One region of the uncultured Zhongshania sp. genome, then DNA from elsewhere that is predicted to be linked to it. Evidence: predicted binding sites of a transcription regulator. Region 1 holds the regulator's gene; each other region holds the start of a gene.
What was found. Region 1 encodes sigma-54, which starts transcription at its own class of promoters, with help from an activator protein. Its sites were predicted from a motif close to TGGCACANNNNTTGCNNT; they were not measured.
Positions count from the first base shown of each region.

Region 2: a site for sigma-54 is predicted at 5,843-5,860, ahead of AAC007_RS03260 (CmpA/NrtA family ABC transporter substrate-binding protein). Genes of this name have one in related genera too.
Region 3: a site for sigma-54 is predicted at 4,645-4,662, ahead of galU (UTP--glucose-1-phosphate uridylyltransferase GalU). Genes of this name have one in related genera too.
Region 4: a site for sigma-54 is predicted at 1,793-1,810, ahead of flgA (flagellar basal body P-ring formation chaperone FlgA). Genes of this name have one in related genera too.

Region 1 covers NZ_CAXBHN010000004.1:61,432-69,578, forward strand. The annotation lists gene AAC007_RS05785 (HAD family hydrolase) at 1-13, shown strand, start outside; gene lptC (LPS export ABC transporter periplasmic protein LptC) at 85-585, shown strand; gene lptA (lipopolysaccharide transport periplasmic protein LptA) at 572-1,171, shown strand; gene lptB (LPS export ABC transporter ATP-binding protein) at 1,174-1,899, shown strand; gene AAC007_RS05805 (RNA polymerase factor sigma-54) at 2,042-3,532, shown strand; gene raiA (ribosome-associated translation inhibitor RaiA) at 3,747-4,034, shown strand; gene AAC007_RS05815 (PTS sugar transporter subunit IIA) at 4,073-4,522, shown strand; gene rapZ (RNase adapter RapZ) at 4,524-5,378, shown strand; gene AAC007_RS05825 (HPr family phosphocarrier protein) at 5,389-5,658, shown strand; gene mgtE (magnesium transporter) at 5,804-7,162, shown strand; gene yjgA (ribosome biogenesis factor YjgA) at 7,203-7,712, shown strand; gene AAC007_RS05840 (carbon-nitrogen hydrolase family protein) at 7,723-8,147, opposite strand, start outside.
Region 2 covers NZ_CAXBHN010000002.1:193,510-201,656, forward strand. The annotation lists gene AAC007_RS03230 (VanZ family protein) at 1-258, shown strand, start outside; gene AAC007_RS03235 (hypothetical protein) at 261-968, opposite strand; gene cysS (cysteine--tRNA ligase) at 1,025-2,428, opposite strand; gene AAC007_RS03245 (glutamine--tRNA ligase/YqeY domain fusion protein) at 2,613-4,292, opposite strand; gene AAC007_RS03250 (peptidylprolyl isomerase) at 4,454-4,948, shown strand; gene AAC007_RS03255 (UDP-2,3-diacylglucosamine diphosphatase) at 4,956-5,684, shown strand; gene AAC007_RS03260 (CmpA/NrtA family ABC transporter substrate-binding protein) at 5,983-7,347, shown strand; gene AAC007_RS03265 (ABC transporter permease) at 7,388-8,147, shown strand, end outside.
Region 3 covers NZ_CAXBHN010000016.1:2,995-11,141, forward strand. The annotation lists gene AAC007_RS12975 (sugar nucleotide-binding protein) at 127-984, shown strand; gene moaB (molybdenum cofactor biosynthesis protein B) at 981-1,508, shown strand; gene glp (gephyrin-like molybdotransferase Glp) at 1,511-2,710, shown strand; gene fabB (beta-ketoacyl-ACP synthase I) at 2,762-3,985, opposite strand; gene fabA (bifunctional 3-hydroxydecanoyl-ACP dehydratase/trans-2-decenoyl-ACP isomerase) at 4,042-4,566, opposite strand; gene galU (UTP--glucose-1-phosphate uridylyltransferase GalU) at 4,796-5,632, shown strand; gene AAC007_RS13005 (phosphomannomutase) at 5,629-6,978, shown strand; gene pgi (glucose-6-phosphate isomerase) at 7,039-8,147, opposite strand, start outside.
Region 4 covers NZ_CAXBHN010000011.1:92,447-100,593, forward strand. The annotation lists gene AAC007_RS11090 (GNAT family N-acetyltransferase) at 1-223, shown strand, start outside; gene flgN (flagellar export chaperone FlgN) at 246-674, opposite strand; gene flgM (flagellar biosynthesis anti-sigma factor FlgM) at 680-982, opposite strand; gene flgA (flagellar basal body P-ring formation chaperone FlgA) at 1,043-1,759, opposite strand; gene flgB (flagellar basal body rod protein FlgB) at 2,078-2,494, shown strand; gene flgC (flagellar basal body rod protein FlgC) at 2,498-2,899, shown strand; gene AAC007_RS11120 (flagellar hook capping FlgD N-terminal domain-containing protein) at 2,910-3,575, shown strand; gene flgE (flagellar hook protein FlgE) at 3,631-4,848, shown strand; gene AAC007_RS11130 (flagellar basal body rod protein FlgF) at 4,882-5,625, shown strand; gene flgG (flagellar basal-body rod protein FlgG) at 5,647-6,432, shown strand; gene flgH (flagellar basal body L-ring protein FlgH) at 6,506-7,210, shown strand; gene AAC007_RS11145 (flagellar basal body P-ring protein FlgI) at 7,222-8,147, shown strand, end outside.

The DNA of each region.
Region 1 (8,147 bases):
GCAATACCTTTAAATATGAAAGGCTTTAACTTTTTCACACTACTTTCGGTGCTATCGGCAATAACCGCGCTAGCAGGGACAGTAGTGTATTTAACTCAATACAGCGAGAGCGGCAAGCTCAGTATTACAGAGCAATTTGAAGCCACGCCCGATGCCGACTCACACCTGACTAACGTCAATGGCATTAAATACAGCAGCAACGGCGATATAGCCTATCAATGGCGAGCAAATAGCGCCGAGCGCCTAATTTCCGACGGTTCAATCACCTTACAAAAGCCCTACTATATCGGTAATATCGCCGAGCAGCGCCCTTGGACCGCGAGCGCGCAGTCGGGACGACTTTCACAAAATGGCGAACAACTAACACTAGAAAATACCGTCATTGTGAAAGACCTAATTCGCCAGGCGGAAATTTCCACAGAAGCACTAAATATTAATCTTGAAAATAGTGAGGTAAGCACGTCACTGGCGCTTACGCTCAAATTACGCAACGGCAAAACAAACTCAATCGGCATGCAAGCCAGCCTGAAAGATGAGCGCGTTGAACTGCTAAACCAGGTAAAAGGTCGCTATGAGCCCTACTAAAGCCGCACTTGCTGCCGCGCTTTTCCTCGCTGTAAGCCAAATCGCAGTCAGCCTTCCCGATGATCGCAAAAAAGCGATCAACCTGAGCTCTGACCGCGCGATATACGAGAATAATCAGGGTATCTATATCGGCAATGTCAATATGAGCCAGGGCTCATTAAAAATTCGCGCTGACAAGCTCACTATCGTCGAGTCTGATCGCAAAGTAGAAAAGGTGATCGCCGAAGGCAGCCCCGCGTATTTTGAACAGCAACCGCGCGCAGAAGAAGGCGTGGTTATTGCCAGCGCGCAGCGTATTGAATACAGCTTGCAGCAAGAAGAAATACTGCTGCAAGGAAATGCTTCAATCACCCACCAGGGCTCCAAGATCTCGGGCGATAGAGTCGTCTACAGCGGCCGTAAGCAAATGGTAATAGCTGACGGCGGCAGCAATGAAAAAGACAATCGCGTCAAAATGACGCTACAACCCCAAGCGGCGCCAGATGACGCACCCGCTAGTGGCGATAACAAAGGCGCTGCCGAACCTAGCCCAAGCCCAGAAAGCAGCAACGCGGCGCCAACACCTGCCGCAGAGGGAACCCAATAACCATGCCTGTTTTACAAGCTAAGAACCTCGCCAAAGCCTACAAAGGCCGCGAAATTATTAAGGATGTGTCGCTGACGATTAGTAGCGGTGAAATCGTCGGCTTACTGGGCCCGAACGGCGCAGGCAAAACCACCTGTTTCTACATGATCGTGGGCATTGTCAACGCTGATCGCGGCAGTATTCAGCTCGATGACCGCGACCTCACTAAGCTGTCGATTCAAGGCCGCGCAAAACACGGTGTAGGTTATTTACCCCAGGAAGCGTCCATCTTTCGCAAACTTAGCGTGGCCGACAACATCATGGCCATTTTGGAAACCAGACGCGATCTAAATCGCAGTCAGCGCAAAGATAAGCTTGAGGCACTCCTGCAGGAGTTCCACATTACGCATATCCGCAAATCCCAGGGTATGGCGCTATCTGGCGGCGAGCGTCGACGGGTAGAAATTGCTCGCGCACTCGCCACCGAACCCAGCTTTATTTTACTGGATGAGCCTTTTGCTGGCGTCGATCCTATCTCCGTTAACGACATTCAAAATATTGTTAGACACCTGCAGGCACGGGGGATTGGGGTATTAATCACCGACCACAACGTCCGTGAAACCTTAGACATTTGCGATAAAGCCTACATTGTGGGAGAGGGCCGCATCGTCGCTGAAGGCAACGCCGAAACGGTGCTAAACAACCAGATCGTTCGCGATATTTACCTAGGTGACAAATTTACATTGTAAGTAATGTTCCTTACAAATGAATCGGCACAGGTATTGCAGGGAATCGGTGTCACGACTACACTGACATTGAGGCATTTAATTGCCGGTAGAACAAAACACCGTTCGCGTTACCACTTAAATCATGTTGTAGAAACCATAGCCTATGAAACAATCGCTACAGCTAAAAGTCGGCCAAAGCCTGACAATGACACCCCAGCTGCAGCAGGCGATTCGTTTATTACAGTTGTCTACTCTAGACCTCCAACAAGAAATCCAATCCGCTCTCGACTCCAACCCCCTGCTAGAAATCAGCGACGACGACGGCGATATTGAGGTCAACACCGAACCCACCTCAGCCGAACCCAAAAAGCCCGAAAAAGCGGGTGACAATGAAATAGAAACGCCTCAGCCTGAAGCCGACACCGAATGGGCTGAACGCAGTGATATTCCAGAAGATCTTCCGGTGGACAGCCAGTGGGACGACGTATTTCAAACCAGCGGTAGCGGTTCCGGCAGTAGCTCCTCTGGTGAGGATAGTGACTACAACAACGACTATCGACACTCGAGCTCAGATTCCCTGCAAGATCATTTGCGCTGGCAACTCAACTTAAGCCGCCTGTCCGATATAGACCAAATGATCGCCGACGCCATCATCGATGCCATCGATGAAAAAGGCAGACTTACCGTCAATCCAGAAGAGCTTGTAGAAGGCTTTGACAACGACGCGATAGAGATAGAAGAAGTAAATGCGGTATTACACCTCATCCAACAATTCGACCCACCAGGCGTAGGTGGTCGAGATCTACAAGAATGCCTGTTGATTCAACTCAAACAAATGCCACGCAACACGCCCTACGTCGATGAGGCGTGTTTAGTCGTAAGCCAATATATGGCTCAACTCGGCAATCGCGACTACAATCAAATTATGCGTCGCTGCCGTTTAAAAGAAGATCAGCTACGCGATATCCTAAAGCTTATTCAGTCACTAGATCCGACTCCCGGCAACGCGATAGGCAGTGATGACACCGAGTACGTTATTCCCGATGTGTTCGTAAGCAAGAAAGAGGGACGCTGGTTGGTAGAGCTAAACCCCGATATTGCGCCAAAAATTCAAATCAATGCCCAGTATGCATCAATGGCTCGGCAGAGTAGCAATGCCAGTGACAATGACTATATCCGCGACAATCTCCAAGAAGCACGGTGGTTCATTAAAAGCTTAATCAGTCGCAATGAAACCCTGATGAAAGTAGCTACAAAAATCGTCGAGTACCAACGCGGCTTCCTGGAATATGGCGAAGAAGCCATGAAGCCTCTGGTTTTACACGATATTGCCGAGGCGGTCGGCATGCATGAATCCACTATTTCGCGGGTCACCACCCAAAAATACATGCACACGCCACGCGGAATTTTTGAACTAAAGTTCTTCTTTTCAAGTCATGTATCTACAGATACTGGCGGCGAATGCTCGAGCACAGCAATACGGGCACTGATCAAAAAATTGGTTGCGGCGGAAAACCCTCGCAAACCTTTAAGCGACAGTAAAATCACAGACTTACTCGCCGAACAAGGTATTCAAGTTGCGCGGCGAACCATTGCAAAATACAGAGAATCACTGGTCATTCCGCCCTCTAATGAGCGGAAACGACTAGTTTAAAGAGAGCCATACACGAGCCGGAATTTTGTTCTCTGGCGAGGAAAAGTGCAAACATGAGGATATTAATCCATATCCAATTAACTGCCCTTTATGCCGCAGCCAGCGGGCAAAAAGAAATTCGTGCATAGATCTCACAATGTGGTGATCTAACGATCGCCGCACGTTGCAACTCGCCGCGAGGCGCCAGCATTTTTTAGCGATGAAGGAGCAATATATGCAGATTACTGTAAGTGGTCATCACGTAGACGTTACCCCCGCCCTCCGCGATTATGTAAACAATAAACTCACAAAACTGCAGCGACACTTTGACAATATCACCAATACCGATGTCACTCTGACGGTAGAAAAACTCGTTCAAAAGGCCGAGGCAACAGTACACGTTGCAGGTGCAGACCTATTTGCTACTTGTGAATCAGAGGATATGTATGCTGCAATTGACAGCCTGACCGACAAACTTGATCGCCAATTAATCAAACACAAAGAAAAATCGCTGGGTCGCTAAGACCCGCGATACTCACTGAAGTTAACCACGTAATTATCATGACACTTGACTCAATACTCACAGAAGGGCGCACCGAATACGGTGCGCCCGTTACCAGTAAAAAACGCTTACTTGAATATATCGCTGCCGGTATTGCAGCAGATAACACAGAGTTTGATGCGGACGAGTTATTTAATGAGTTACTCGCCCGCGAACGCCTAGGCAGTACAGGCTTAGGCCACGGTGTCGCCATTCCACACTGCCGCAGCAGCCGCTGCACTCAAATCACCGGCATGTTGCTCAAATTAGAACAGGCCATTGATTTTGAGGCCGTCGATGACGAGCCCGTCGATCTTATATTCGCGCTTATTGTGCCCGCCGAGGCCCACGACGAGCATTTAAAAGTACTTGGCGCACTAGCGACCGCGTTCAATGAAGCCGATTACCGCAGTAAGTTGCGCAGCGCCGAGAACACCGAAGCCTTATTCAAGCGCGCGATAGCAAGCTAAAATGGAACTCATCATTCTAAGCGGTCGATCGGGCTCCGGGAAAAGTACGGCCCTCCACCAATTAGAAGACGAAGGCTTTTATGCTATCGACAATTTACCGGTGTCACTGCTTCCCGCACTGGTTCGCGAGCTTTCGCAAAGCCCGCTGAAAGTCCACAAGCAAGTCGCTGTCTGCATCGATGCTCGCAACTCTCAGGATGAATTAGCTCGATTTAAATCACTGTGCGACGAAGTTAAAAAACACGCCCACCTGCGCATCGTATTTTTAGATGCGGGCGACGATAAGTTAATAAAACGCTTTAGTGAAACGCGACGCCGGCATCCGCTAACCACCGATTCACTGCCTCTTGCCGATGCAATAAAGCTTGAATCAACGCTGCTCGAACCCATCGTGGTTGAGGCGTCATTAGCTATCGACAGCAGTGACATGACGGTGCACGAACTACGCGCAGCTATTCGCGATCGTATTTTGGGGGTAGACGCCAGCAAGCTCGCCGTACAATTGAAATCCTTCGGGTTTAAACGCGGTCTGCCGATTGATGCAGACCTAGTTTACGATCTTCGTATGCTATCCAATCCGCACTGGCAAGATGGACTCCGCACACTCACCGGACAAGATAGCGAAGTACAGAACTACTTGAGCAGCCAAGCAGACGTGATGCTGATGTACGACGACATCCTGCAATATTTGCAGCATTGGCTACCTAAAATCGAGGCGAGCAACCGCAGCTATTTCACCATTGCCATCGGTTGCACGGGCGGTCAACATCGCTCAGTATACATGGTTGAAACGCTTGCCAAGGCCTTGCGTAAGACACATCCAGACCTGCAAGTTCGCCATCGCGAACTACACTAGAGTACCCACGATGGTCGAGTCCAATATAATAATCATTAACAAGCTCGGCTTACATGCCCGCGCAGCCGCCAAGCTAGTCGCAACGACAGGCGCATTTGCCGCCAATATTCAAATCAGTATCAATGACAAATCAGTCGACGGCAAAAGCATTATGGCCGTGATGATGTTAGCCGCTAGCAAAGGCACCGAAATTACCGTGCGCTGCGATGGTGGCGATGAACAAGAAGCGCTATCTGCTGTGCTCGACATTATCTCTCAACGTTTCGGCGAAGCAGAATAATAAGCGTAATATGACTTATTTATGCTAGTTGCCGACTACTGCGGATTGTTGCAGAGAGCACTTTAAAGGATAATTAACCAAGACTCTCTTTTCACCTAATGGCTCAGGTAAATCTAGTCTCCTATATAAAACGCTAGGGATAGGTATGGCCCAGACTGCTGACAAGCTTCAAACCGAGAGCCAACTCAAAACCCTAAACGAAGCTTTGGGTTCGGGGGGCTTTCTGCAAATCCGTCGCATGTTAAACGGTTTGCCCCCTGCTGACGCTGCCCATTTAATAGAATCCACTCCGCATAAAATTCGTAGCGTGCTGTGGCAGCTGATCGACATCGAGAATGAAGGCGACATTCTCCAGCATCTTAACGATGAAGTTCAAAGCCAGTTCCTGCGTCAAATGGACGCGGAAGAAGTCGCGACTATTACCGAAGGTCTCGAAGCGGATGATATCGCAGATATACTCCAGCAGCTGCCCGACCGTGTAATTCGTGAAGTTCTCGACTCAATGGATCATCAAGATCGGATTCGAGTCGAGCACGTCCTGTCCTACGACGAGGACAGTGCCGGTGGTTTGATGAACACCGACACCATTACGGTACGACCAAATATTACTCTAGACGTGGCATTGCGTTATCTGCGTCGTCACGAGCAACTGCCAGAAATGACCGATAGCTTGCTGGTGGTCAATCGCAATGATCAGTACATCGGCGTGCTATCACTGCGCAAACTATTGGTATCCGACCCCAGCGTCACGGTTCGAGAAATAATGGACACCGAGGTGGAACCCATCCCCGCTCGCATGTCCTCGCGCGAGGTCGCCACGCTCTTCGCAAGACACGACTGGGTATCGGCCCCCGTCGTCGATGACAACAGCCTGCTGCTAGGCCGTATCACCATAGATGACGTCGTCGACGTTATCCGTGAAGAATCTGACCACTCATTAATGAGTATGGCGGGTTTGGACGAGGACGAAGATACCTTTGCCGCCGTTCTCACCACCGCGCCGCGCCGCGCCGTGTGGCTAGGTATTAATTTGCTCACCGCGTTTATCGCCTCGGCGGTAATTAATCTATTCGAAGGCACCATCGAAAAAGTCGTCGCTCTCGCCGTACTAATGCCAATAGTGGCAAGCATGGGAGGCGTAGCCGGCACCCAAACACTCACCGTGGTCATTCGCGGTATGGCATTGGGACATATCAGCCGCGACAACAGCCGCTGGCTGATCAATCGAGAAATGGCAGTCGGCGCCATTAATGGGGTGGTTTGGGCGATCATCGTTGCCGGTGCAACCACCCTGTGGTTTGACGACCCCTTAATGGGCGGCATAATCGGTGCCGCGATTATTATTAACTTACTGACTGCGGCTCTCGCTGGCGCAGTACTGCCGCTAGCGATGAAATCATTGAATATAGACCCAGCTCTGGCAGGTGGCGTGGTGCTTACCACCGTGACTGACGTCATTGGCTTTTTATCGTTCCTCGGACTCGCCAGCTATTTTTACGGCTAGCTTAATCCAGCAATATTAAATGAATTAAACGGATCGCAACGTGACCGAATCAGAATTAGAACGCCCCAGTAAAACCGCGCTAAAAAAAGAAATGCAGGCTCTGCAGGAGCTCGGTGAAAAACTGGTCAAGCTCAGTAATAACGAGTTAGCCAAGATACCCATCCGTGACGAGCATCTTAGCGAGGCCATCGCAACTGCACGACGCCTAACCAGCCGAGAAGGCTTACGCCGCCAGTTGCAATACATTGGCAAGTTGATGCGCGGCATCGACCTCAGCGAAATAGAGGCGGGCTTAACTAAACGTGAAGAAGGACAGCGTGAACTAGCGCGCGCCTTCCATCGTTTGGAAGACCTGCGAGATGACATCGTTGAAGAAGGGTTACCAGCGATAGAGAAAGTAGTCGCGCAATTCCCTGACGCAGATCGTCAGCGACTCAGAACACTGATCTTACAAATTGGCAAAGATGCGAAAGCCAACAAGCCCCCCGCTGCCAAACGCAAATTATTTCAATACTTAAAAGAACTGCAAGAGCACTTGCCCAAAAACTAAGTGGAACGTTTTATAAACGGCGATGCTGGGCGACCGGCATCCTTAGACGCAGCGCATTCTGCTCAGCTGAATCATAATCTGCGAGAATACATACCTCTCCAAGACCTGCCTCAGCTAACACCCTCCCCCAACTATCTATAATTACAGAACCACCTGATGTTTGACGCTTGGCGTCATGAACACCACCTTGATTCGCCGCCACCACCAAACATTGATTCTCTATCGCGCGGGCGCGCAACAATGGCAACCAATGCGCCCACCCGGTACTGCGCGTAAACGCCGAGGGCAGAACAACAATATCGGCCTTTAATTCAAACATCTGACGAAATAGTTCGGGAAAGCGCAAATCGTAGCAAATACCAACACCTATTCGACCGAGCGGCGTATCGAGCACGACCACATCATCACCCGGTGCGTAGCTGTCCGACTCTCGAT
Region 2 (8,147 bases), on a different contig from region 1:
CTAAACCTGTGGGACAAGCTTCAGCACTTTGGCGCCTACCTGGTGTTTGTCTTATTGACCTACCCGCTGACGCTTAAACGTCACCATTTACACCTTGCCGTCATTGCAATTTGTGCCTACGGCGGTCTACTGGAGATAGCGCAAGCCTATTCACCAGGTCGCTATGCGTCGATATTAGATTTCCTTGCAAATAGTCTGGGCGCTATTTTCGGCCTACTGTTACTCAGACTTTGTCCGCCAATCAAACAGCTCGGATAAGACTAAGATTCACTCGGGCTATAAAGCAGCAAAGCCGCAGCGAGACTAGCAAGCCTGCGCCGCTCAACTGGGGATAATTTGCTATCGATCCACACACCGCCTTCGTTCATCACCTGAATTGCCGCAAGCTGCAGGCCATCGCGATAAACGAGATAGCCTACAATCTTACCCACAGGCCAAGCGCTGCCTTCTAGCTCATCAGTGCCAAGCACTTCGTATACCGGCATCGCCTCTTTGCCGGAGAATAAATAGCCGCGTAAGTGTTCGTCGTTAGCCGACATCACCAGCTTCCAAGCAACGGTTTCGCCCCACTCTAACAACGAGCAATTCAGAAAGGATTCGGCATCAACGATCCACTTGGCGTCGCCGCCGAGCACGCCGCGAAGATTCACATGGTCGCTGTCTTCTCCACTTTTGCAATCAAGCTGAGCAACGTTTTCGACGCCATCAGAAAATGAAAAGCGATATGCACCGGCTTGACGGACACTTTCAAAATCGCCAATTTCGAGCGTGCTAGTCTTGTCCCAATCGCGGTCTACCTTGCCAGTGACAAAAGACGCAAAACCGAGACGCTGATTAATCAACCAGCCTTGCCGGCCAGTAACAGGAAAATAATCTGCCGTCGCCAAGAAGCCACCATCTAACAATAGGTTTGGCGTGGTGCACCCGACGAGTACTGCAAACATCCATAGAAGAATACTTTTTTTCACCGCAACGCCCTACCCAACCAATAATTAATTTGAACAGCCTTTGCGACGAGGCGCCTTTATTCACGGCGCCAAGTAGTGCCCTCGCGGCTGTCTTCCAAAATGACACCCTGCGCTTTTAAGGAATCGCGAATTTCATCTGCACGAGCAAATTGCCGATCTTTCTTGGCTTGCACGCGCTCTGCAATTAACGCCTCAATAGCGTCAGCCGCTAACTGATCACCGCTACCCGCCTGTAAAAACTCATCGGCTGATAACTGTAAAATGCCGAGCAAGGCCGCCATGGATTTTAAATTGCTAGCCAAACACGCAACACGTTCAGTTTCGAGTGCTTCTTTTGCACTATTTAACTCTCTTACCATATCGTAAAGCACCGCCAAGGCGACGGGTGCATTAAAATCGTCTGCCATAGCGGCATCAAATCGATTAACGTAAACATCGTCTTTATCTAGCTCTGCATAAGGTCGCGCGATGACAACACCCAATCCTTTAAAGGCGTGATAAAAGCGCTCCAGGTTTTGCTTGGCAATAAGTAAATTATCTTCTGAATAATTAATAGCGCTGCGGTAGTGGCTGGAAATAAGAAAATAACGCACCACTTCCGGATGATAGCGATCGAGAATTTCACGAATGGTGAAAAAATTCCCCAGCGATTTCGACATTTTCTCATTATCGACCCGCACCGCGCCGGCATGCATCCACGTCTGCGCGTAACGCTGACCTGTTGCCGCTTCAGACTGCGCTATCTCGTTTTCATGATGCGGGAAAACCAAATCCGGCCCACCACCATGTATGTCAAAGGTATTTCCTAAGCAGCAAGTAGACATGGCTGAACATTCTATATGCCAGCCCGGGCGGCCCTTCCCCCAAGGCGACGGCCAGCTCACACCATCGTCTTTAACCGCTTTCCACAACGCAAAGTCACGGGGGTCATCTTTAGCTTCATCGACCGCAATACGCGCGCCAGATAACAACTCATCCGGGTTTTTACCCGATAACTTTCCGTAGTCAACAAATGCAGTGACCCGATAATACACATCGCCATTTGCAGCGGTATAGGCGAAGCCCTTTTCTATCAATGTGGCGATCATAGTTAAGATATCAGCGATATGAGCGGTCGCTCTGGGCTCCATATCTGGCGGCATAATATCCAGCCGCGCGGCATCTTCGTGCATGGCCTTAATAAAACGCTCAGTTAACGCTTCAAAGGGCTCATTATTTTCATCCGCCCTGCGCAATATTTTGTCGTCGATATCAGTGATATTGCGCACGTAGTTGACGGCAAAACCCTTGCCACGCAAATACCGTGTAATGACGTCAAACGCCACCAACACCCGCGCATGTCCGAGATGACAGAAGTCGTATACCGTCATACCGCAGACGTACATATTAATCTTGCCGTCCTGCAGGGGCACAAGAGGCTGCTTGCTGCGGCTGAGGGTGTTGTAGATTTGAATCGTCATAATTGATCGCTTAATGCTGGACGGGGGACGGGAGATGCAACGTCAAAATCAACCCAAGCCCGTTATAAAAATTTGATTATATCCATCAGCTGCCAGGCTTCAGACTCGAAGCGGGAAAACAGCTTTTGCGTCTCCCCTCTCCGGTCTAGCATCTAGCGCCATCGCTTTCGACAGACATCCGACCTCAGACGTCCGACTCCTTACCCCACGTATCACGAAGGGCAATCGTGCGGTTAAATACCGGCGCACCGCTTGTGTGCTCAAGCTTGTCGGCAACAAAATAGCCCGTTCGCTCAAATTGAAAACTCGCCTCTGGCGCCGCGTCGGCAAGGCTCGGTTCAATCCAACAATGCTCAATGATGCTCAATGACGCTGGATTAACATGATCAAGAAACTCTTCCCCGCCTCTATCTGGCGACTCATGAGTAAATAGACGGTCATATAAACGCACTGTCGCCTGCTTACCGTGACTTGCCGATACCCAGTGAATAACGCCTTTTGGCTTTATACCGTCTTCTGGGTCAGCACCGTGGGTTGCCGCATCGTAGCTGCAATGCACTTCTACAATATTACCGGCAGCGTCTTTAACAACGGATTCAGCCAACAGTACATAAGCACTGCGCAAACGCACTTTTTTACCTAATACCAAACGTTTGAATTTTTTATTGGCCTCCTCGCGGAAGTCTTCGCGCTCTATATAAACTTCGCGACTGAAAGGCAGGCTGCGCTCACCCAAATCATCACGATTGGGGTGACCCGGCGCATTTAACCACTCGACTTTGTCGTCGGGATAGTTAGTAATAATAATTTTAAGCGGGTCCATTACGCACATGGCGCGCGGTGCATTTTTATCAAGATCATCTCGGATTGCGTGTTCGAGCATGGCGACATCTACCACACCTTCACTGCGTGCAACACCAACCATATCGCAGAAATTTCTGAGCGCAGCCGCCGTAAATCCGCGGCGGCGCATTCCCGCGATAGTCGGCATTCGGGGATCATCCCAACCGTCTACCACGCTCTCATCAACCAGCATTTTTAATTTACGCTTGCTGGTCACGGTGTAATTTACATTCAAACGCGCAAACTCATACTGCTTGGGCTGCGCTGGCACTGGCAAATTGGCGATAAACCACTCATATAAAGGACGGTGATCTTCAAACTCCAAGGTACAGATTGAATGCGTAATGCCTTCCAGCGCATCTGACTGGCCGTGGGTAAAGTCGTATGTCGGATAAATACACCATTTATCACCAGTCTGGTGATGACTCACCTTGCGAATACGGTAAATGATAGGGTCGCGAAGGTTGATATTTGGCGCTGCCATATCAATTTTAGCGCGCAGCACCCTGCTGCCCTCATCGAATTCGCCATTGCGCATACCGTCAAACAAGGCGAGGTTCTCTTCCACGCTGCGGTCGCGATACGGGCTATTTTTACCGGCTTCGGTCAAGGTGCCTCGGTACTCGCGAGCCTGATCCGCACTTAAGTCGCACACATACGCGTTTCCGTTGCGAACCAAATGCAGTGCGTAGTCGTACAAGGTGTCGAAGTAATCCGATGCATAGCGAATCGGACCCGACCACTCAAACCCCAACCAGCGGATATCTTCTTGAATAGCATCTATATAGGCCTGCTCTTCTTTTGCTGGGTTGGTGTCGTCAAAACGCAGATGGCAGCGCCCGCCAAACTGCTTGGCAAGACCAAAGTTCAGGCAGATCGATTTAGCGTGCCCGATATGTAAAAAACCATTTGGCTCTGGTGGAAAGCGCGTGACGAGTTCACCGCTCAAACGACCCGAGGCGATGTCTTCCTTTACGATAGTACGTAGAAAATTATTGCCGGATACTGCATTGTCAGTCATTGATGGGTTCCAAATGTCCAAAATCGGCGAATTACTGTAAACCGCCGAGGCCGCAGGAATCTGCACGCGATAAACACAAAGGTTTAGCGCCGGTTTCGCCCCGCAGCCAAAAGCCGTATTATAGCGGCTTTAATTTCCGGTTATAAGCGAGATCAGCGTAAATGATTATCTTCACTACAAATTTCGGCGACATTAAGGTTGAGTTGGACTTCGAAAATGCGCCGAAAACCTCAGAAAACTTTAAACAGTATGTGGTTGACGGCTATTACGACGGTACTATTTTTCACCGCGTAATCGATGGCTTTATGCTGCAAGGTGGCGGTTTTGAGCCCGGCATGAAACAAAAAACAACCCGTGCCCCTATCGAAAATGAAGCGGATAACGGCTTAAAAAATGATGTAGGCACCCTCTCTATGGCCCGTACATCTGACCCCCACTCAGCCAGTTCACAATTCTTTGTTAACGTGAAGAACAACGACTTCCTGAACCACAGCAGCAAAACCATGCAAGGCTGGGGATACGCTGTTTTCGCTAAAGTCGTTGACGGTATGGACGTTGTAAACCAAATCAAAGGCGTTAAAACCACTAGCGCAGCCGGCCATCAAGACGTGCCCGCAGAAGATGTGATTATTGAAAAAGCGGTTTGGGTAGACTGATATCGCTATGAGCACTTTATTTATCTCAGACCTCCATCTGGATGAATCGCGCCCGGAAATCACCCGGGCGTTTTTTTCGTTTTTAAAAACCACCGCCAGCGATGCCAGCGACCTCTATATCCTTGGGGATTTTTTTGAAAGCTGGGTCGGTGATGACGACGAATCACCATTTGTTAACTCGGTAAAGCAAGCCCTCAAAGATTTTACCGATCGCGGCGCGTCACTCTATTTTATGCACGGCAATCGCGATTTTTTAATCGGCGATACATTTTGTCGCGACGTCAGCGCCGAACTTCTCCCCGACCCAAGCGTTATCTCCCTAGCGGGAGAACAAACCTTATTAATGCACGGCGACAGTTTATGTACTGATGACCAGGACTATATGCAATTCAGGAAAATGGCGCGAGACCCTCTCTGGCAGCAAGATGCGCTCAGCAAATCCCTTGCGGAACGCCGTGCGATAGCCAAACACATGCGTATGGTAAGCGGCGAATCAAATAGCAATAAAGCCACAGATATAATGGATGTGAATGCGTCTGCAGTTAACGCCGAAATGGCGAAACACCGCTGCACAAGACTAATCCACGGACACACGCATCGCCCTAATCGTCACTCGATTACCACCACTAAAGAAATCACAGAGCGCATTGTCCTCGGCGACTGGGATCACCAGCTGTGGTATTTAAAAGTAGACAACAACGAAATCAGCTTAAATTCCGCATCTATCGTAAGCTAACCCCCGCCCCAAAGAGAGATCGCACCAATTTGAGGCGATCTTGTGCAAGTGAAATAGCGCACCACACCCAAAATCCGCCTCAGAGCGGTGCACGAACTCCCTTCACCAATAGGCAAAAAGTTACGATAAGACTATGATATTAATAAACTTATGTCTTATGGCATAGCTATTGCTATTAACTCCTCAGAACGTTCTACGCCCCTTGCAACGAGCATATGTTCGACATGCATAGAACCGATGGCAAGCATCAATGCTGATCACATCGATGCCTGGCATTAACTACTTTGGAGACGAACCGATGCCTCGGTATCACAGCCTGTTTACCCGCACCTTAAGCGCAATCGCATTAACAACAAGTTGCCTTGCCATAGCGGCAGAACCGGAGAAAGAAGAGCTAAAATTTGGCTTTATTAAGTTAACAGACATGGCTCCGCTGGCTGTCGCTTATGAAAAAGGCTACTTCGAAGACGAAGGCCTGTATGTGTCTCTCGAGGCGCAAGCGAACTGGAAAGTGCTGCTTGACCGCGTAATAGACGGTGAATTGGACGGCGCTCACATGCTAGCGGGACAACCGCTGGGTGCCACCATTGGCTTTGGCACCCAAGCACATATCATCACTGCCTTTAGCATGGATTTAAACGGCAATGGCATCACCGTCTCCAATAACGTTTGGACGGAGATGAAGAAGAATATTCCGATGCAAGCTGACGGCAAACCCGTTCACCCCATTAAGGCTGACGCCTTAAAGCCTGTTATCGACAAATATAAAAGTGAAGGTAAGCCTTTCAAAATGGGTATGGTATTCCCTGTCTCAACTCACAACTATGAATTGCGTTATTGGCTAGCAGCTGGCGGCATTCATCCCGGCTACTACGCGCCGCTGAAAGGTGACACCAGCGGCACTATCGACGCAGAGGCCTTACTGTCGGTCACCCCGCCGCCACAGATGCCTGCCACCTTAGAAGCCGGCACTATTCACGGCTACTGCGTAGGAGAGCCTTGGAACCAGCAAGCCGTGTTTAAAGGCATTGGGGTACCGGTTATTACCGACTACGAGATTTGGAAAAACAATCCCGAAAAAGTGTTTGGTGTTAGTAATGAATGGGCGGAAAAATACCCCAACACTCACATTGCGGTCGTCAAAGCGATGATTCGCGCCGCAAAATGGCTGGACGACAACAACAACGCCAATCGCCCAGAGGCAGTAAAAATTCTATCAAAGTCGAGCTACGTTGGTGCCGACTACGATGTGATCGCCAACTCTATGACAGGCACATTTGAATACGAAAAAGGCGACAAACGCGAAGTCCCCGATTTCAACGTGTTCTTCCGGCACAACGCGACTTACCCCTACTACTCGGATGCCATTTGGTACTTAACCCAGATGCGCCGCTGGGGGCAGATTGCCGAACACAAGCCTGACAGCTGGTATATGGACATCGCCAAGAAAGTGTATCGCCCTGATATCTATCGACAAGCTGCTGAAGAGCTAATTGCAGAAGGTAAAGTCAGCGCCAGCGAATTCCCAAACTTCGCATCTGAAACTGGTTACAAACCACCGCAATCAGAGTTCATAGACAACATCACCTACGACGGTCGCAAGCCCAATGAGTACATCAGCAAATTTAGCATCGGCTTAAAAGCTAAAGATCTACTGAAGTAATCATCCTGCCCCGCCGCGGCGGGGCAATTTTGGAGCACATATGTTGAAACAAAATACCCTACATTATTTGAGTGTGGCGGGCTTTCGCTGGATGGTGCCGGTAATAAAACTCGCCTTCTGGGAAAACCCTCGCGAACAAGGGCAAGAAATCGTTAGATTAATTGCATTACCGCTATTTGCCATTCTCGTTTTTTTAGCAATCTGGTCCACTGCCGCCTCAAAAATCGATACCAGCCTCGGTACCTTTCCAGGGCCAGGCGTTGTCGCATCAGCCGCTAGTGGCTTATATCAGGAACATTTAGCGGAACGAGAAAAAGCCGAGGCGTTTTACCAGCGACAAGAGGACCGCAACAAAGTCAAATTAGCAAAAAACCCCGACGCAGAAGTTAAAATTCGTGACTACACCGGCAAACCCACCTACTTCGATCAAATTTTTACAAGTTTAATTACTGTCTTCACGGGCTTTCTAGTGGCGTCTATTATCGCGATTCCCATCGGGATAGCCTGCGGTCTCAGCCCACTGCTCAATACCGCGATAGCACCAATTATCCAAATATTAAAACCGGTGTCGCCACTGGCATGGTTACCGCTGGTTACCATGGTTGTCAGCGCTGTTTACGTAAGTGATGATCCCGCGTTTTCCAAATCGTTTATCAACTCGGCGATTACCGTCACGCTGTGCTGTATGTGGCCAACTCTCATTAATACTGCCGTTGGCGTTGCCAATATTGATAAAGACCTCATCAATGTCGGCCGAGTCATTCAACTTGGCTGGTTTACTCAGGTAACGAAAATCGCCA
Region 3 (8,147 bases), on a different contig from region 1:
AATGCTCGGTAGGCCGCTAATACCTTGCAGACCGCAGGGGCTTTGAGTAATGTTGTTTGCAATTAAATGTTTAAGGTATGCGTGTCACTCGCGCTACTGTCCCTCTAACAACATGTGAATGTTTCTGTGAATGTAGTTTTAATTTCCAGCCCTAGCGCCTTGAGTGACGCGATTTGCAGCCAGCTAGGTTCGCGGGGGCGTCCCTTCGCGCACGTTTCGGTCGACGACTTGCAGGCATTTGATACCGCGTTGCTGCGAAATTCAATAGTCATTGATAGCGATGCGCTGGTGTCTTTTCAGCTTAGCGATGGTGTGGCCGAAGCAGATCATGCTCGCTTGCTAGATGCGCGCAGAAAAGTACTTCAATCCTGTCTGGCAATGGATGTCCCCTACGTGTTTCTCAGTGATGGCAGAGTTTTTGATGGCTTTACTGAGCGGCAACATGAATACGTCGAGAGCGATCAGAAAAATGCGGGCAGTGTTGCGGGAAAGCAGTTAGCTGAGTATGAGAGTTTAGTTGCCGACGTCGCTGGGCAAGGCTTGGTGTTAAGGACCGGGCCATTAATTGCGGCGCAAGAAGGTAATTTTCTGGGCGATTGTTTGGTCACGATGCGTGGCGGTAGCGTTTTGACCTTGAATGATTCTGTGACGAGCTGCCCGACCCCGGTCTCAGATCTGGCGCGAGTAGTGTCTGGCATTGTCGACCAATTAAGTTGTGGCGCCTCATGTCGTGGTGTCTATCATTACAATAGCAGCGGTTCAGCTAGCGCCTATGAGTTTGCCGAAGTGGTCTGCGCATTTGCTTCTCAGTTTGTTGCGCCGGTCGCGGATATTGCCGCAGACGATGAGGGTATCACCTGGCGGCCTGATGCACCGGTATTGTCTTGCAATCAAATTTTGCAGGATTTTGGCATTAAGCAATTGCCGTGGCGGGCTTATCTGCCCCGGATGGTGAGAGCAATTTGTGAGGAGGTCACCAAATGAGTAGTGACAACGGTTTTGTAGCACTGGCGGTGGCTGTTCTTACCGTATCCGACACGCGTAATGAAGATAGCGACACGTCCGGCCGATTTTTAGTTGAAGCTCTGACGGCAGCAGGCCATGAGCTGGCCGCAAAGCAAATAGTTAAAGACGATATTTATCAAATTCGCGCGGTGATGTCCGAGTGGATATACCGCTCTGATATACAGGCGGTATTGGTAACTGGCGGCACTGGTTTTTCTGGTCGGGACTCTACCCCTGAGGCGGTGTCGGTCTTATTCGATAAGCAGATTGACGGTTTTGGTGAAGTCTTCCGCGCGCTGTCTTTACAAGAGATCGGCTCCTCGACTATTCAGTCGCGGGCGTTGGCAGGTTTGGCGAATAACACCGTTATTTTTTGTGTTCCCGGATCTACCGGTGCGTGTAAGACCGCGTGGCAGGGCCTTATTAGTGAGCAGCTTGATAGCCGGCACCGTCCCTGCAATTTTGTTGGGGTGTTAAAAACTCGTCGCGATTCAAGGGCTTGATTGTGGGGTTGCGCTCGGTTGACGACACTTTGCACCATCTTTTGGCGGACGCACAAAAATGGTGCTCTGAGGATCGGCTTTTAGCCCAATGCTTGGGCGCAGTGTTAGCAGACGATGTGTATGCAGAAAGCAATGTTCCGCCAGCTGATAATAGTGCTATGGATGGCTATGCGCTGCGTCATGTTGATCTAATTTTAGGCAAGCCAATACCGCTAAGTCAGCGAATCCCTGCTGGGGCGATTGGCGAACCATTAAAGCTGGGTACTGCGGCCAGAATTTTTACTGGTGCGTTTATTCCGGCCGGTGCCGATACCGTGATTGCGCAGGAGGACTGCGAGCAAGTTGACGGCTTTGTAACAGTGAATGCCGCGGCGAGCAAAGGCCAGCATATTCGCCCCTGTGGACAAGACATTGCCTCAGGGCAGTTGTTGTTAAAAGCTGGCCATCGACTTCAGGCCGCGGACTTAGGTTTGCTGGCTTCACTGGGTGTGTCTCAGCTCCGTGTCAGTTCGACGATCCGAGTCGCGTTAATGTCCACCGGTGACGAATTGTGTGAACCGGGTGAGTCACTGGCGCCAGGGCAAATCTATAACTCTAATCGGCCGATGCTTGCGGCAATGATTCGCGCCTTAGGTTGTGAGCTTGTGGATCTGGGTATTGTGGCTGACGATCCCGCTACTACTAGGGCCGCATTGATTAAGGCCCGCGATAGTGCAGACGTGGTGATAAGTAGCGGCGGTGTGTCCGTGGGCGAAGAGGATCATGTCAAGGCACAGGTTGAAGCGTTGGGCTCGCTGCAGCTTTGGAAGCTGGCAATAAAACCGGGTAAACCGCTGGCATATGGCCGCTTGGCGAATGTGCCATTTTTTGGCCTGCCTGGAAATCCCGTCTCTAGCTTTGTGACATTTTGCCTGCTGGTCAGGCCGTATTTGTTGGCGATGCAGGGTTTGACCGAAACGACTGCGCCGCAATGGCCTGCGCAGGCCAATTTTGACTGGCCTAAGGCGGGCAGCCGTCAAGAGTATCTCCGCGCTAGAGTGACGCCCGGTGATAGTGGTCTTCAGGTCGATATTCATCCGCAGCAGAGTTCCGGCGCGTTAACGTCAGTGTCATGGTGCAATGCTTTAGCGGTGATTCCGGTTGGTCGTACTTTGCAGCGAGGTGATCGCGTCGAGGTGATTTTTCTGCGGGATTTAACGTAGCTGTACTAGCGGGCCTGCAGTGAAATGGTTTCACCGCAGGCCTTCAGAATGTTAAGCAGTATAGCGCTTAAACACTAAGCTGGCGTTTGTGCCGCCAAAGCCAAAGCTATTGGACATAACGGTATTTAGCGTCACGTTTTCTTGCTTTTTCAGCACGATCGGTACGCCTGCCGCTTCGTCGTCCAGGGTTTCGATGTTGGCAGACGCGGCAATAAAGTTATGTTTCATCATAAGTAATGAGAAGATCGCTTCCTGAACGCCGGTCGCGCCCAGTGAATGACCGGCCAGCGACTTGGTTGAGCCAATGGCAGGAATCTTTTTTCCTTCGTAAGCTTGTTTTACCGCTTTCAGCTCCTGCATATCGCCAGCGGGCGTTGAAGTGCCGTGCGAGTTGATATAGTCAACGTCACTATCTACTGTCATTAATGCTTGGTGCATACAGCGCGCTGCGCCTTCGCCGCTCGGCGCGACCATGTCGTAGCCGTCAGAGGTTGCGCCATAGCCAACTAGCTCGCCGTAAATTTTCGCACCGCGTGCTTTGGCGTGCTCGAGCTCTTCAAGTACGACCATGCCTGCGCCGCCCGCAATAACAAAGCCGTCGCGGTTTGCATCGTAGGGGCGTGAAGCGCTTTCGGGGGTGTCGTTGTACTTAGTCGACAATGCACCCATCGCGTCAAACAGGCAGCTCAGTGACCAATGTTCTTCTTCGCCACCGCCAGCAAATATGATGTCTTGCTTGCCTAGCTGGATAAGCTCCATCGCGTTGCCAATACAGTGTGCACTGGTGGCGCAGGCGGATGAAATTGAGTAGTTCACACCTTTAATTTTGAATGGTGTTGCTAGACAGGCCGACACGGTGCTGCCCATGGTTTGCGTGACACGATAGGGCCCAATGCGCTTCACTCCGCGCTCGCGCAGAGTGTCGGCAGAATCAATTAAATTCTCTGATGAGGCGCCGCCGGAGCCAGCGATAATGCCGGTGCGAACATTGCTGACATCGTGCTCTTCTAAGCCTGAATCGGCGATAGCTTCCTGCATTGAAAGGAAGGCGTAGGCCGCGGCATCACCCATAAACCGAAATTGCTTGCGGTCGATGAGAGATTTCAGGTCTAGGTTTTTGATGGAGCCAGAAACGTGGCTGCGAAAACCCATTTCTTTATAGGTTTCGTTGAACGCAATACCTGACTTGCCTTCCTGTAGTGAGCTCAATACTTCGGCTAGATTGTTACCGATGCTCGAAACAATCCCCATGCCAGTGACGACAACACGTTTCATCGAATACCTCGTCTTATATCGTGTGATGAATTTGTTAGATTAAATGTTTATGGATGCTACTCGAAGCTAGCGTCGTCTTTAAACAAGCCGACGCGTAAGTCTTTTGCGGTGTATATCACTTTACCGTCAACAGCAACTTCGCCATCGGCAATGCCGAGGACCAGTTTTCGCTCGATCAAGCGTTTGTAGTTAAGTGTGTAGGTGACCAGCTTGGCGTCCGGTAGAATTTGTCCGGTGAATTTAACTTCACCAGCACCTAGCGCGCGGCCTTTACCACTATTGCCACGCCAGCCTAAGTAGAAACCAACCAGCTGCCACATGGCGTCAAGTCCAAGGCAGCCAGGCATAACAGGGTCGCCGACAAAGTGGCAGTCGAAAAACCATAAATCCGGATTTATATCTAGCTCGGCGACCAGTATACCCTTGCCGTAGGTGCCGCCCTCGGTACTAATGTTTGTGATACGATCCACCATCAACATATTGTTAACGGGGAGCTTCGGGTTGCCGGGGCCAAAAAGCGTGCCGTTCCCGCAGTCGATGAGTTCTTGTTTGGTAAAGCTATTTTGATGAATTAAAGACATGAGGCAAAATTATCAGCTTGAAAATGTTGCGGCCATCTTAGCACGAAGGATTTCGATGGCACATAAAAATGTCAACATTGGCGCGAACATTGCTGTCATACCCCTGTCATGATTAGTCAGTAAAAGAGCGGTTCTTGCTAAGTAAAGGCGCTACATGGAAAATAGCGGCCAGTTTACATGCAGTTAAAAGGAGCCGGCCCAACGTCCGGAAGGTGTTAAAGGAAATATTATGATTAGAAAATGTCTGTTCCCCGTTGCAGGTTATGGTACGCGCTTTCTACCTGCTACTAAATCAATGCCTAAAGAAATGTTGCCCATAGTGAATAAGCCTTTGGTGCAATATGGTGTTGAAGAAGCCATTGATGCTGGCTTGAAAGAAATTGCCTTGGTGACTGGCCGCGGTAAGCGGGCCATTGCCGACCACTTCGATATTAGCTATGAGTTAGAAAACCAGATCGCTGGTACCAGCAAAGAGCGTTACCTGGATTGCATTCGTAATGTGCTTGAGCAGGGCACGTTTATGATGACGCGCCAGCGTCAGATGAAGGGCTTGGGTCACGCGATTTTGACGGGTGAGTGCCTGATCGGTGACGAAGCCTTTGGTGTAATCTTGTCTGATGATTTATGTCTTAATCATGACGACGAAGGTGTCATGGCGCAGATGGTAAAACTGTATAACCAATTCCGCTGTAGCATCGTCGCTATTCAAGAAGTACCGATGGAAGACATTGAGAAATACGGTGTTATCGCTGGCGAAGAAATGGGCGACGGCTTGTATCGCGTCAGCACAATGGTTGAGAAGCCTAAGCCGGAGGACGCCCCAACCAATATGGCGGTCATTGGCCGTTATATCCTTACACCTGATATTTTCGATATTTTACGCAATACTCCGCCGGGCAAAAATGGTGAAGTGCAGTTGACGGATGCGTTGATGACGCAGGCGCAAAACGGTTGTGTCTTGGCATATAAATTCCGCGGCAAGCGTTTCGACTGTGGCAGTGTGCCTGGTTTCATTGAAGCGACTAACTATGTTTATGAAAATATTTATGCCGAGGGTTCCGCGTGAGTAGTAGCGAAATAACGTGTTTTAAAGCGTATGACGTCCGCGGTCGTATTCCTGATCAGTTAAATGAAGATATCGCCTATCGCATAGGCCGCGCTTTTGCTGAAGTTATCCAGCCAAAGAAAGTTGTGGTGGGGCATGATATTCGTCTTAGTAGCGAGGCAATTAAGGCTGCGCTGACAAATGGTTTGCTGGATGCTGGCGTCGATGTCTATGACATTGGCTTGTGTGGCACCGAGGAAATTTATTTTGCGACGGCGCATGCCGGTATGGATGGCGGTATTGCGGTTACCGCTAGCCATAACCCTAAAGACTACAACGGCATGAAGTTTGTGCGTGAAGAGTCTAAGCCAATCAGCGGCGACACCGGCCTGTTTGATATTAAAAAGCTCGCTGAGAAAAATGAATTCGCTACCCCAGAAAAACGCGGCACATTACAGCCTTTAGATACGTCAGCAGCTTATGTTGAGCATTTGCTTGGTTACGTAGATGTCGCCTCGCTAAAGCCATTAAAAGTTGTAGTGAATGCCGGTAATGGTGGTGCTGGGCGTGTTGTGGACTTATTGGAGAAGCATCTGCCCTTCGAATTTATTCGTGTGCATCACGAGGCTGATGGCAACTTCCCGAATGGTGTGCCAAACCCGCTATTGGTGGAAAATCGCCAGCCAAGTATTGATGCGATTAAAGCACACGGCGCTGATTTAGGCGTTGCATGGGATGGTGATTTTGATCGCTGTTTCTTCTTTGACGAGACCGGTGACTTTATAGAAGGCTATTACGTTGTTGGCTTGTTGGCCGAAGCGTTTTTGCTGAAAAATCCGGGTGCGAATATTGTTCATGATCCGCGTTTAACCTGGAATACCATCGCCATTGTCGAAGAGGCAGGCGGCAAAGCGGTGCAGTGTAAAACGGGTCACGCTTTTATCAAAGAGCGTATGCGCATTGAGAATGCCGTCTACGGTGGCGAGATGAGTGCGCATCATTATTTCCGTGATTTTGCTTATTGCGACAGCGGAATGATTCCGTGGTTGCTGGTGACTCAATTGATGTCGGTGAAGTCGGCGAGCTTGTCTTCGCTGGTTGAGGAGCGCGTTGCGCTATTCCCCTGCAGTGGTGAAATCAATCGCGAAGTTGAGGATGCAAAAGCGGTTATTGCACTGATCGAAGAGAAATATAAACCCAGTGCGGCGGCGGTGGATTTCACTGACGGCTTGAGTATGAGTTTTGAGGGCTGGCGCTTTAATGTTCGGATGTCTAACACTGAGCCTGTTGTGCGTTTGAATGTGGAAAGTGATGGTGACTTTGCTTTGATGGAAGCCAAGACCGCTGAGCTGTTAGCTATGTTGTAATACTGGTATTGTACAGACATAAAAAAAGCGCCGTTAGGCGCTTTTTTTATGTCTGTCTTTTTAGGTTTTTTGCGCTTCTTGATACCGCGCTATTAATTGTGCCGTTGAGCTATCCAAGGAGCTGACGTCGTCCCCTGACAGTGCACCCATTAGGGTCTGGCTTATTTGCTTGCCGAGTTCCACGCCCCACTGATCAAAGGGGTTAATGCCCCAAACAAAGCTGGCGGTGAACAAGCGGTACTCATATAGCGCAATTAAGGCGCCCAGCGCGCTTGCGTCCAACTGTCTCATTAATATGGTGGTGCTTGGGCGATTACCTAACATGGCCTTGTGCTGTGCTAATTGCGTGGCCTCCTCGGGTCCTGTGCCATTGTTGATCAGCGTTTGTTTGATGTCTGCAGCGCTCTGGCCTTGCATGAGTACTAGGCTTTGACTGAAACAGTTGGCAATAAGATTTTGATGCTGTTCGCCAACAGGATTGTAAGAGCGAAGGCTGGCAATAAAGTCGCAGGGGATGGTGTCGCTACCCTGGTGTAGCAGCTGGTGAAACGAGTGCTGACCATTGGTACCCTCGGTTCCCCAAATGACACCGCCTGTGCCGTACTTAAGTACCTCACCATCTCGACTTACTGATTTGCCTGCACTTTCCATAAATAATTGCTGGAGATAAATCGGCAATAATTTTAGATGGTGCTCATAGGGTAATACGGCTTGTGAGCTGATGCCCCATGCGTTGCGGTACCAAACATCCAGAAGGCCGAGAATAACAGGAACGTTATCTTCTAGTGGCGTGTGTTCAACGTGAAGGTCTATTGCATGGCCGCCTTGCAATATGGCGCGGAAATTATCCATGCCGAAGCATAGCGCCACTGCTAAGCCGAAGCTTGACCAAAGGGAAAAGCGGCCGCCTACCCATTCCGGGGTGCAAAGTATCAGCTCTTCTTTGATGCCGAAGTTTTTGGCAGCGCTAGGTTTTGAGGTTACGGCGACAAAGTGCTGGTCGACATTTTTGCAATTCAGTGTGGAGGATAGCCAGGCGCGGGCGGCATTGGCGTTGCTTCGTGTTTCTTGGGTGCCAAAGGATTTGGATGCCACAATAAATAGAGTGGTTTCCGCGGGTACTGTCGCTAAAATTTCGGTGATGACGCTGGGGTCTATATTGGCGGCAA
Region 4 (8,147 bases), on a different contig from region 1:
GGATTGTCGCGGGAAAGGCATCGCTGCGCAAATGATCAACTTTATGGCGGCTAAAGCGCGCGGTGGACATTACCGCTATCTCAGCTTGGATGTGGCCGAGCAAAACAGCAATGCGCTGCGCTTGTATGAGCAGATGGGATTTAAAGTGCGGGTAAGAAATAAGAGCTATAACAAAATTCTGGACAATCATCTGTACATGGAGCTAGATCTCGACGTGGATTAACGCCAAGTAAAATGCTGTATTGCTAAGCTTTGCCCAGAGCCTGTTTGGGGCCGGCATACTGTGCCGCGCCCTTGGCGCTGTATAGAGGCGTGTCACCGTGTGCGCTGCTGCCGAGAATTTCAAGGGCGCGCTGTTTATAGCGAGCTTGCACGGCGATGTCTGCGCCGGTCTGATTATTTAACATTTGGCAGCGAGACAATATGGCAAGTGTCTCTTGCCAGTCAGGTGCACTGCTGTGCTGAGCAGCGCTACTCGATTCTTCGAGTAACTGGCGACGGCGCAGGGCGAGCTGATCCAGTGTTTGAACTAAGTCCATTTTTTGAATGGCAATGGCTTCAATTTGTTCAGCGGAGTTAGCTAGTTTCAAGCTGGCTGCCTCGCTAATTAACAACGATTCTAATGCGCTGGCATTATCGTGAATATGTTGAAGTACATCGCTAAGTTCATTCATCGTTATTAGGCGCCTGTTAGAGTTTCCATATTTACCAAGGCTTCCGCGACTTTTTGGGCGTCGATATTAAATTCGCCGTTGCGAATAGCCGTTTTAATGGCATCTACTTTTTGGCGATCAATGCCGTCGCTGCTATTCACTTCCACGCGGGTGCGCTCCATTAGCGGCGTTTCCGCTATAGATGGCTGATTGCTGGTTACGTTTGCCGCAGTATTTGGCGCTACACTTTCTGATTTACTGCCGCCAGTGCGTCCGCCCTCTAGCTTGCGGAGCTGGCTCAGTGAAGAGCCGTCTAATCGGTCGACCATGTCAGAATCCTCTCATTTAATAGGCTTACGCTACTTATATCGGCAGCCGTGCCAAAAACTTTAGTTAAGCAATACAACATTTTCTGACGCTACCACACCCTCAAGTTGCTTACCCGAATTGAGGTTTTTAACCATTATTCGCGAGCCCAGGGCGCCATTTTGCAGTGCAATTCCCATCATGCTGACGCTTACCGGTCCCGTGTTGCTATTTAACTGTACGCGCTGGCCTTTATTCACGATGCTGCTGGCAGTGACCATATTTGGGGTAAGCACTGCGCCTTGGGCAATACTGCGTCTGCTAGTGTAGCCACCACGATCGCCAAGTGATTGTAAGTAACCATAGCCCAGCGCCGAGATATCGCGCTGGCTCCAGCTTATGTCGCGCTCGCTAATAGTGGTGTTGGGCGCAATAGGGTGACGGGCAACCATCACATTGGCAAAGGCCTCAACCGTCACTGGCAAGTAAATCTTCCATGGCTTGTTGCCATTGCATCGCACGCCAACGGTGGTCCGGCGTTTAATCTTTGCGCCAGTTGATAAAAAAGCCTCAAGTTTGGCCGGGCACTGGGCGAGCTTGGTCCGCGGATCTAAAGCTTGCACCGTTATCTTGGTCTTCATTTTCTGCCACGGGTGACGCGCTGCAATATAGGCGCGAGCCGTCTCCGCGATTCGCGCGTGATTCTCGTTCGCGGCGGCGAAAAGCGATTGACTAGTGAACATCAGCAGAATGTTCGCTAGTAAAAAATAAATGTATTTTCCTTTTTTATTCATAGCCATAAAACACGTCAAAGTTTTGTCGTTTTCCAAAAACCTGCAATGCCTATGCCAGTGTTGTGGTTTTTCTGTGCTTGATAGATAGGGGTTTATACGGAGGATGCCGGCTGCCGGAATTTTGCCTATGCGGGAAAAAGAGCGCCGTTTTTTTGGCAAAGCGGTGTTGTGAAGATTTTAACACTTTGTATTTTAAAGGAAAAAAAATATGGCACGAGCCTTGCCTTGTTCGTTAGTGCGCGGCGTTGAAAGCCGGCAAATGGCAAGCTTACAAACTATATCGACAGCCGCCATAAAAACTTTAGAAAAAGTAGGTTTAAAAAAATGTCTATAAATTTTGATAAAGCGCTAGGGATACATGAGCAAGCATTGCAGGTGCGCGATAAGCGCAACGAAGTGCTGGCTACCAATATAGCAAACGCCGATACCCCCGGCTACAAAGCGCAAGACATAGATTTTAAAGCGGTCTTATCACAGTCGGCAGCGAGTGGTAATTCGATGCAGTTAGCAATGCGGACGACAAATAGCGGGCACATACAAGGTATGGGCGCCGCGACTGACGGCTTGCCAATGGATCTTCAATACCGTGTTCCCACCCAGCCATCGCAAGATGGGAACACGGTTGACACCCATTTAGAACAAGCAGAGTTCGCGGACAACGCGATGCGCTACCAAGCCACACTGTCGTTTTTGAGCAGCCGTTTTAGTGGCATGAAGTCTGTATTACAAGGAGGACGATAAGTCATGGCTAATCCTTTGAGTGTCGCCGCATCAGCGATGAATGCGCAAATGCTTAGATTGAATACGGTCGCCAGTAATATGGCGAACGCCGAAACCGTCAGCGGCAGCGAAGATACCGCTTACCGCTCTCGGCAACCCATTTTCTCTACCGTTATGAACCAGCAGCGCGAAGTTGCCGGTGTTGCAGTGACCGGTATCGTGCAAAGTGACGCGGCAGTGGCAAAACGCTACGAACCGGGTCATCCCCAGGCGGATGCGGATGGCTATATCTACAGTTCCAATGTGAACACGATGGAAGAAATGGCAAACATGATGTCGGCTTCAAGGGCGTATCAAAATAACGCTGAAGTTTTCTCTACCACTAAAACTCTCATGCTGCGCGCTTTGCAGCTTGGTCAGCAGTAGGACGTAAATTATGGAACTTCGCACGATAGAAGACCTGCAACTACAGACTGCGGCAAGTAAGGCTAAGAAGGATGCGTCGTCGCTGGATCAGAATGATTTTATGAAGCTAATGCTTCAGCAATTAAAAAGTCAGGATCCGTTTAAGCCCACCGACAACACCGAGTTTATTAGCCAAATGGCGCAGCTAACCTCGGTTAGTGGCATCAGCGAAATGAACACAAATTTAGCGGGTTTAACTCAGTCTTTATATTCCGCGCAACTGCTAGATGCGTCGTCGTTGATCGGCAAAGACGTGCTGGTAGAAACGGATGTCGCTGCGCTGCCGTCAAGTGGCAATGTACAGGGGCAAGTTAATTTGGCGACCAGTACCACCGCTTTAGATATCGATATTCTGGCGCCGACGGGTGAGGTTATTGGCAAAGTTCCCTTGGGGCCGCAGCGCGCAGGCACTGTTGCCTTTGAATGGAATGGCGTCGGTTTGAATGGTGAGCGTATGCCGCCGGGCACATACCAAATTCGCGCTAATTATTTAAATGGCAATACCTTGGAAGCCGTGTCTACCGAAATGCGCAGCGAAGTGCTGAGTGTGAAGGTGCCGGCATCGGGTGGAACACCACAGGTGCAAGTCCAGGGTTTGGGTAGCGTTAGCATGTCGCAAATTATAGAAATTAGCTGAGCGGTAATAGCATCGTTTCGCAAATAACAGAAGTCATTAGACCAGGAGTAAGCCCATGAGCTTTCGCATTGCACTGAGTGGATTAAACGCCGCATCGGCACACCTTGATGTCACCGCGAACAATATTGCCAACGTCAATACCGCTGGTTTTAAAGGTTCGCGAGCGGCATTCGCTGACGTTTATGCAACGTCAAATAATGACGTCACCAAGACTACGCCAGGGGCAGGTGTTCGCTTGAATACCATTACTCAGGAGTTCTCGCAGGGCAATATCGACTTTACCGATAATAATTTAGATCTCGCGATTTCAGGCGAAGGCTTTTTCACCATGAAAGGGACTAGCGGCGTGACTTACACTCGTGCAGGTTCCTTCAGTGTCGATCGCGACGGTTTTGTCGTAAACAACAATTTAGAGCGTCTACAGGTGTTTCCACCTTCTGGTGACGGTAACTTTTCGACCGGTTCTTTAAGTGATTTGGAGTTGCAGGTTTCTGAGAATGCACCTAAAAGCACAGAGCGCGCCCAGATTGGCGTAAATTTACCGGCCAATGCTCCTACGCCTGCCGCGACTCCCTTCGACCCGAGTTTGCCAACCAGCTATAACCACGCGACCTCGATGACGGTATACGATTCCTTGGGTACCCAACACACGGCGACCTTGTACTTTGTTAAAGATGCTGCAGCCAACACCTGGAACCAACAATTGTATGTTGATAACAATGCGGTAGGCGGTTTTAACACCGTTAACTTCAGTAATGCCGGTGAGCTTCAGACGCCAGCATCAGGCCTTATTACCTATCCGTCCTATGACCCAGGTACTGGTGCGGCAGCCATGGATCTGAGTTTCGACTTCACCGCCTCTACACAATATGGCAAAGAGTTTGGTGTAAACAACTTACAGCAAGATGGTTTTACCACAGGACGCTTGACCGGTATTGAAGTTGATAACACCGGTATTGTCTCTGCGCGTTTTACCAACGGTCAGTCTAAGCAATTGGGCAAAGTCGCGATGGCAAGCTTTTCTAATCCCAATGGCTTGCAGCAGCAAGGCGATACTTCTTGGGCAGAAACGTTTGCCTCTGGCAGCCCACGGGTGGGTGAGGCCGGTTCATCAAACTTTGGTCTGCTGCAGTCTGGCGCCTTGGAAAGCTCTAACGTCGACCTGACGTCACAGCTGGTTGAAATGATTACTGCGCAGCGCAACTTCCAGGCGAATACGCAAATGATCTCGACCGCAGACGCGGTGACACAAGCCATTATCAACATCCGATAGTCGCTGAACGACGCGAACTGAGCGGGAGGATTTATGGATAAGTTACTTTTTGTAGGCATGATGGGTGCTAAAAACACCCAGCAAGCGCAAGCCGTAAACGCCAATAACTTGGCGAACGTAAGCACGGCTGGCTTTCGTGGTGACTTTCAAAATTTACTTTCCCGCCAGATTGAGGGTCCAGGTTTGGCCACCCGCTTTAATCCCGTGTTAGAAGGGCAGGCGAGTGATTTTTCAACCGGTGTAGTGACAACCACCGGCCGAGATTTAGATGTATCTATTCGCGGTGATAAAGGCTGGTTTGCGGTGCAGGCCAGCGACGGTACTGAAGCCTATAGCCGCCGCGGTGATTTTCGTATTAGCGCAGACGGCATGTTATTGAATGGCGCCGGTCAGCCGGTGATGGGTGATGGTGGGCCCGTTGCTATTCCAGAGCATGAAAGTTTAATGATTGGCGACGACGGCACGGTATCGATTGTACCGCTTGGCCAAGGAGCTGAGTCAGTGGCCACGGTCGATAGAATTCGTCTGGTAGACGCGGCACCGGCCGACCTTGAAAAAGGTGACGATGGTTTGATGCGTATGCGCAATGGCGGCGTCGCGGAAACCTCTGCAGAGATTCGAATCAGCTCAGGCAGTTTGGAATCGTCAAACGTCAATACAGTCGATGCCATGGTAACCATGATCGCATTGGCTAGACAGTTTGAAATGCAAGTCAAGGTCATGAGTGCCGCTGACTCAATGGCAGAAACAGGCAGCCGTTTGCTGCGTTTGGAATAACAGGTACTAGAGGTAGTTATTATGAATTCATCACTTTGGGTTGCTAAAACCGGTCTTGATGCTCAGCAAACTAAAATGCAGGTTGTCAGTAACAACCTAGCTAACGCGAACACCACGGGCTTTAAACGTGACCGTGCATCGTTCGAGGATTTGCTTTACCAGAATATGCGCCAAGTGGGCGGACAAACCTCGCAGTCAACACGGTCGCCAAGTGGCATGCATGTGGGTACTGGGGTGAGGGTGGTGTCTACTGAAAAGATCTTTCAACAAGGCACTATGACGCAAACCAATAACTCCATGGATGTGGCCATTAATGGGCGCGGTTTTTTTCAAATACAAATGCCCGATGGCACCGCAGCCTACACCCGCGATGGCTCCTTTCAATTGGATGACCAGGGCCAAATAGTGACCAATACCGGCAATATTGTCGACCCCGGCATCACCGTGCCACAGGGTGCATTGAGCGTCACCGTCGGCTCAGATGGGGTGATCAGCGCGGTATTAGCCGGCAATGCTTCGCCGGTGCAATTGGGCAGCTTCCAACTTGCGGACTTTGTTAACGCCTCTGGCTTGCAGGCGCGCGGTGAGAACTTATATATGGAGTCCGCCTCAAGCGGCGCACCGCAAACCGGCACACCAGGCCTTAGTGGCCTAGGTACTATCCAGCAAGGCGCCTTAGAGGGCTCGAATGTTAACGTGGTAGAAGAGCTGGTGAATATGATTGAAACCCAGCGCGCCTATGAAATGAACTCGAAGGCCATCGCGACCAGTGACCAGATGATGCAGTACGTAAACAATAATTTGTAAGAGCGTATCTCTCGGCCATTTTCGAATGGGCTGAAAGGATAGTCTTTATTTATAGACATCGCGGAATACTGATATGAGCAAAACGATAGCAATAAACATACAGCATTTAAGCGCCTTGATGATGGTGGCGATAGTTAGTCTTGTGTCTGCTTGTTCCTCTGCGCCGGCGCGCGATCAAAGTGCTGATTATGAATCTGCGGCACCCGCTGCAGCCGTTGATGACGGCAGCAATATGGGGTCGATCTATCGTTCTGGTTACGGCATGAGTTTGTTTCTAGATCGTCGCGCCCGCCAAGTCGGCGACATCATCACCGTGACCCTTGAAGAGAAGACCGATGCGTCTAAATCTTCCAGCACAGCTACCGGTAAAGAGAGCAATATTTCGGTGCCAACCGTGACCTTGTTAGGTCGTGGCGTAACCCACAACGGCGTACCGATTCTATCTTCCGGCGTGTCATCCGACCAAGATTTTGCGGGTAAGGGCACAAGCAGTCAAAGCAATAGCTTGACGGGCAGTATTACCGTCACCGTCTCTGAAGTACTGCGTAATGGCAGTCTGCGAGTGCGGGGCGAGAAGTGGGTAACGATTAACCAAGGTGAAGAATTTATCCGCATAAAAGGCATTGTTCGCCCTGAAGATATCGGCGCCGACAATGCAGTGCCATCTTACAAAGTGGCGGATGCGCGTATTACCTACAGCGGCAAAGGCGCCTTGGCAGATGCAAATTCTATGGGTTGGCTGGGGCGGGTGTTCCAGTCCGTACTGTCGCCCTTTTGAGGTACACCGTCATGTCAGCATTTATTAAACTAACATCTCTTCGCAACGCACTGATTGCGGCGACGCTTGTTTTGTCTTGTCAAATTCCTACCGCGCAGGCTGAGCGCGTAAAAGACTTAGTGAATGTGGCTGGCGTGCGTGAGAACCAGTTAGTGGGTTACGGCTTAGTGGTTGGCTTAAGTGGTACTGGCGACCAAACCAGTCAAGCGCCATTCACCATTCAAAGTATTCGCAATATGTTGACCGGCTTTGGTGTCCGTGTGCCAGACAATGTTAACCCACAGCTAAAAAACGTAGCGGCCGTGACTGTGCACGCGAGTTTACCGGCGTTTGCCAAACCAGGTCAGACAATTGATGTCACTGTGTCGTCTATCGGCAACGCCGCCAGCTTGCGTGGCGGCAGCCTGCTAATGGCGCCAATGATGGGCGCTGACGGTCAAGTTTACGCGGTGGCGCAGGGTAGTCTTTTAGTCGGTGGATTAGGTGTTTCTGGCGCAGACGGGTCGCGGGTTACCGTGAATATACCCAGTGCTGGTCGTATACCAAACGGTGCGATTGTCGAGCGCCCGGCGCCGAGTATGATGTCATCTAACGGTAAAATTATGCTGAACTTGAAGAAGTCTGACTTCACCACGGCGCGACGCCTGGCAGAAGAAATAAACGCGAAATTCGGTGAAGGTACGGCCAGCGCCATGGATTCAGCGACAGTAAAAGTGCTGGGTCCAAGCAATGCGGATCGCAGCGTGACCTTTATCTCGATGCTTGAAAGTTTAGAAATCACGCCATCTGAAGCGGGGGCGCGTGTGGTCGTTAATTCGCGCACCGGCACCATCGTTATAGGTGGCAATGTGCGGGTTATGCCAGCGGCCGTAAGTCACGGCTCCCTGACTGTATCGATCTCCGAGAGCGTTGAGGTGTCTCAACCTGGCGCCTTCTC